DNA from 2 places in the Clostridium isatidis genome. Region 2 is predicted to be linked to the other one. Evidence: predicted binding sites of a transcription regulator. Region 2 holds the regulator's gene; the other holds the start of a gene.

Region 1 (2,492 bases), 640 kb from region 2:
CAAAACTTATCCATTTCTTTTTTTTTGTCAGTTAAACCTTTACAATCAAGGTCAGATTCATTATATTCTATTCTTTCTTTATCATTGCTTTCGTAATCCTTTGTTAGTTTTTTCTCAATTTTGTTGTCATTAACCATATATATCTCCCCTTTGCATATTTTTAGGAACCTGAGTTCAATTACATTGAACTCTTTATTTTATTATACTACAATATCTTTCCCTATAAAACTTCTATTATTTATGAACTTATTAAAAGGTTAAATAAAAAAATATGCTTTAAAAGCATATTTTTCTTTTAACAATTAAACTTAAACATTTCATAATAATAAATATAAAAAAATAAATTTAATTTATGTGATCCTTATTTATTAAATAGATCCTTCAAAAAATTAAATATACTAGAGAAAAAATTACTTAAAGTTGAAAGAATATTTTGCAAAAAACCACTATCTTGAATTTCTTTACCTGATTTTTTCAGTACTTCTGCAATTTGATTGCTTATATTGGTTAGTGTATCCTTAACTTTGTCGTAATCTATATCTAGGTCATTAATTTTACTCATAAGTGCTTTTATTTGTTCTTTTTGTTCTTCTGATAATTCAATTGTATAGTCTTTTGTAACATCATTAATTATTTCTGAAATCTCTTCGCTGTTTTTTGGAGCTTCTTTTATAATTTTGGTTTTAATATCATTGATTACTTTTGCAGCTTCATCATAGCCTATTTCCTCTCCAAGATCTGAAGTTGCTTCTATTTCTTCTTGAGCCGTTTTCTTATTTTCTAATGATAATTCTTCACCTTTAGCTCCTTCAAATCCTTTTAAAATTCCTGATAAAGCAGATGTTCCTGTAACAGGGAAAGGCGAGCTGGCAATAATTTCTGCATTTGTTACTCCTGATGTAACTAATGCATTTGAAAGCATAAGTGATGTTACTTCAGTTAAATTTTTAGCTTTAACTTGTATTCCTCCTCTATCAGTAAGTTTAACATAAGAAGAAGAATAACATCCTCCTTGATAATTTGAAGGATCATTAGGATCTAATCCTAATTGTTCAATAATATCCTCGTTTGTTATTCTATCTATTGTAACTTGATCTTCAGAAACCCCAAATTCCTTTAGCATTTCCTGTTCCTGAGCATCGGTTAAATCAATACCAAAAGTTACTCTCTCTTTATTTTGGGCTTGGACATTAATATTAAATATAGATAAACTAAGGACACATGCTGCAGTAAATTTTAAAAAGTTCTTTTCCATAATATCCCCCTTATAATTTAATCAGTTTTTTATAAATTAATTACTTTACTTATATTATTAAAAATATCATAAAAAAAGAAGACTTTTAAGATATATTTAAGAATTTTTAAGATTAATTTTAATATCTCAACCAGAGTATTGTGACATTGCCTAATGAAAATTGAATTTGTTTACTACAAGAGTACTAGGTAGTTCTTCAGAGCTTAAAAAGAGATTAGCTAAAAGGCCTGTTTTAAACAGACCTTATTTATAAGCTATATTTCAGTAATAACTGGTAAAATCATTGGCTTTCTTTTTATCTTTTTATAAATAAAGTTTGTAACTTCTTTTCTTACATTATTTTTTATTTCAGCCCATTGAGTTATATTATTATTAAGGCATTTTTCTACCTCTTTTGCAGTAATTGCTTTTATTTCAGTTATTAAGCCTTCGGATTCTCTAACGTAAACAAATCCTCTTGTAACGATATCCGGTCCAGAGATTATCATTTTATTTACTGCATCTATTGCTATTACAATAGTCACAAGACCGTCTTGAGATAAATTCTTTCTATCCCTAAGGACAATATTTCCAACGTCTCCAACACCAATTCCATCAATTAAAACTCTTCCAGAAGGTACTTTTCCTGATATATGACCTTCATTTTTAGATAATTCTAAAACATCTCCTATTTCTAAGAAAAATATATTATTTTTTTCTATGCCCATGTTTTCTGCAATTCTACTGTGAGCTATCAAATGCATGTGTTCACCATGAACAGGCATAAAAAACTTAGGTTTTAATAAGGCGTGTATTAATTCAAGTTCTTGTTGACAAGCATGCCCTGAAACATGTATTTCTTCCATTTCTCCATAGATAACCTTTGCACCTTTTTCTACTAAATCGTCTATTACGCTAGAAACAGCCTTTTTATTACCTGGAATAGGACTAGAAGAAATAATAACAGTATCACCCTTTTCTAATTGAATATTTCTATGTGTGCCTGAGGCTATCCTTGTTAGAGCTGCCATTGGTTCTCCTTGACTACCAGTTGTTATAATAGTAATTTCTTCACTTGGATAATCATTAATATCTTTTAAATCAATAATCATTTCTTCTGGAACTTTTAAATATCCTAAGTCAATGGCTATCTCTGATATACTTTCCATGCTTTTTCCACTAAAAGCGATCTTTCTGCCAGTTTTTATAGAAGCATTTACAATTTGCTGAATTCTATGAGTACTAGTGGCAAAGGTTG
Region 2 (2,492 bases):
ATTTCATCAGCAGTTTCAGCAGTTCCAGGATTTTTTATTATAGTATTATTTTCAATTATTTCATCTTACTTTTTTGCATTGGATTATAAGGTAATAACAGGATTTATTGAAAAGCAGTTACCTGAAAAAACAGCAAATATATTATTTCAAGCTAAAGAAGGTTTGGGTAAAACTATATTAAAGTTTATAAAATCTTATTCTATTATAATTACCATAACTTTCTTCGAATTATTTGTGGGATTAATGTTATTAAGAGTAGAAAAAGCAGCAACAATAGCTTTTATTATTGCAATATTTGATATACTTCCTATTCTTGGTGCAGGTGGAATTCTTATACCTTGGGCAATTATTGAATTAATAAAAGGAGAAATTTTCTTAGGAATTGGAATATTCTTAATGTATATTCTTATAACAGTAATAAGAAATATAATTGAACCAAAGATAGTGGGAAAAGAAGTAGGGCTGCATCCAATTATTATGCTTATATGTATCTATCTAGGAATAAATTTATTTGGTTTTATAGGAATTTTTGTTTTACCAATAACAATGACTGTGCTGATTAACTTAAATAGATCTGGAAAGATAAAGTTATTTAAATAAATAGCTGGAAATATATTTACCCTTATTGACAAATTTCTACGAATTAAATATAATAAATGAGGTTGAAAATTTCAGGCATAGGGAAGCATACGATACTTTATATTAATTACAGAGTTTTATAAAGCTTTGTGCGGATTTAAAGACTTATTTATAACTAACTGCTAAGTTATATGTAAGTCTTATTTTTTATATTTAATTAATTAAATTTAATAAATATTAGATATTTATTGAAAAATATATTATAGATATAATAATGAAAAGATAAGTAAAATTTAAAGTGTATTAATATAAGCGTTTTAAAAAAGCAAGAAAAGTGATAAAATAAAATATAATAGCGAATAATAAATAGGAGAGTAGAGAATATGGATAAAAAGAAAAATATATCAATGGCTGTAATAAAAAGACTTCCTAAATATTATAGATATCTAAAAGAACTACTTAAAAATGATGTGGAAAGAATATCATCAAAAGAATTAGGAGAAAAGATAGGTTTTACAGCTTCGCAAATACGTCAAGATTTAAATAATTTTGGTGACTTTGGTCAACAAGGTTATGGATATAATGTTAAAGATTTGTATAATCAAATAGGCCTAATTTTAGGATTAGATAGAGAATATACTGCTGTCTTAATTGGAGCAGGTAATATAGGTCAGGCAATAGCCAATTATAGATTTAATGAAAATGGCTTAAATATTGCGGCTATTTTTGATGCTAATCCTAAGTTAATAGGAATAAAAATAAGAGATGTAGAAATAAAAGATATTGATTATCTAGATAGTTTCTTGGCTGAAAATAATATTGATATGGGAATAATATGTGTTCCAAGAAATAATGCGCAAGCTGTTTGTGATAAACTAGTAAAAGGTGGAGTAAAGGGAATATGGAATTTTGCTCCTGTTGATTTAGTAATTCCAGAAGACGTAATGGTAGAAAACGTACATTTATCAGAAAGTTTATTAACATTAATATACTTATTACACGATCAAGAAAACTAATACAGCACACAAAAATTGTGTGAAATTCACAATTCAAATATAAAGTGCAGAATTTATGTATTTTTTCAGTCCACTGATAAGCTGAATGATATATTTAAAATAGAGCTGTCCTGCTAAATATATTAGTAGGACAGTTATTTTTTAGATTATAAGAAATGTAAACAGGCTTGAAATTATATTGCTGCTTAAATTTACTATATCATTATTGATAAAGGATATTCCTTTAATAAGTTTATTAGTTTTTCCTTTATAAACTCTTTTCTCTGTTATAGTATCTAATTCATCACAATAATATTGAGCTTGAAGGGATGCTCCCAGCAAACTATCTATTATTGCCCCAAAAAATCCTAATAAGAAACAGTAGCTGGAATAGATCAAGCCTTCTTTAAGATCCTTATAAATAAATATATTTAATATAAAATGTATTGAAGCAATGAAGGAAGAGCCTAATAGGGCAAAGCTTGTTCCTAAAAGACTAATTCCACCAGACATTCCTGTTTCTAAGGGTTTTAGGGTTAATATATCTATAGGCTTTCTTTTGCTTAACACTCCAATTTCTGAAGCCCAGGTGTCCGCTGTAGAAACGGCAAAGGATACTCCATAGGCTAATAAATATATAGAACTTTGATTAAAATAATATATAATTGCCACGATAAGTCCAACTCCGCCATTTGCAATTACCTGCATAAAGTCACGATTTTCACCCTTTTCATTTATCTTTTCTAATTTATCTTTGTTTATCTTTTTAAACTTTGATAATAGGCTAGAGGAAACAAAGAAGGCAATCATTATGATAGAAAAGAATAATCCTCCAAAGAAGTATATTCCAGTTCCAAGAATTATAGCAGCTATTAATCCACTTTTGCTAAGAGAAGAGTTTTTATAAGCTATAAAGGA

The links. The regulator Rex, encoded in region 2, represses fermentation and respiration genes when NADH is low (regulators of the CRP and FNR family bind a similar motif). The targets are predictions, from matches to a motif close to ATTGTTAANNNNTTAACAAT.
Region 1: BEN51_RS04770 (DUF1002 domain-containing protein) is a predicted target of Rex. The motif match lies at 1,309-1,328, and genes of this name have one in related genera.

The regions. Positions count from the first base shown of each region.
Region 1 covers NZ_CP016786.1:1,001,661-1,004,152, reverse strand. Annotated here, with positions in the region: gene BEN51_RS13790 (hypothetical protein) at 1-137, opposite strand, end outside; gene BEN51_RS04770 (DUF1002 domain-containing protein) at 362-1,255, opposite strand; gene BEN51_RS04765 (ribonuclease J) at 1,510-2,492, opposite strand, start outside.
Region 2 covers NZ_CP016786.1:364,766-367,257, forward strand. Annotated here, with positions in the region: gene ytvI (sporulation integral membrane protein YtvI) at 1-600, shown strand, start outside; gene BEN51_RS01835 (redox-sensing transcriptional repressor Rex) at 963-1,595, shown strand; gene BEN51_RS01840 (DUF92 domain-containing protein) at 1,737-2,492, opposite strand, start outside.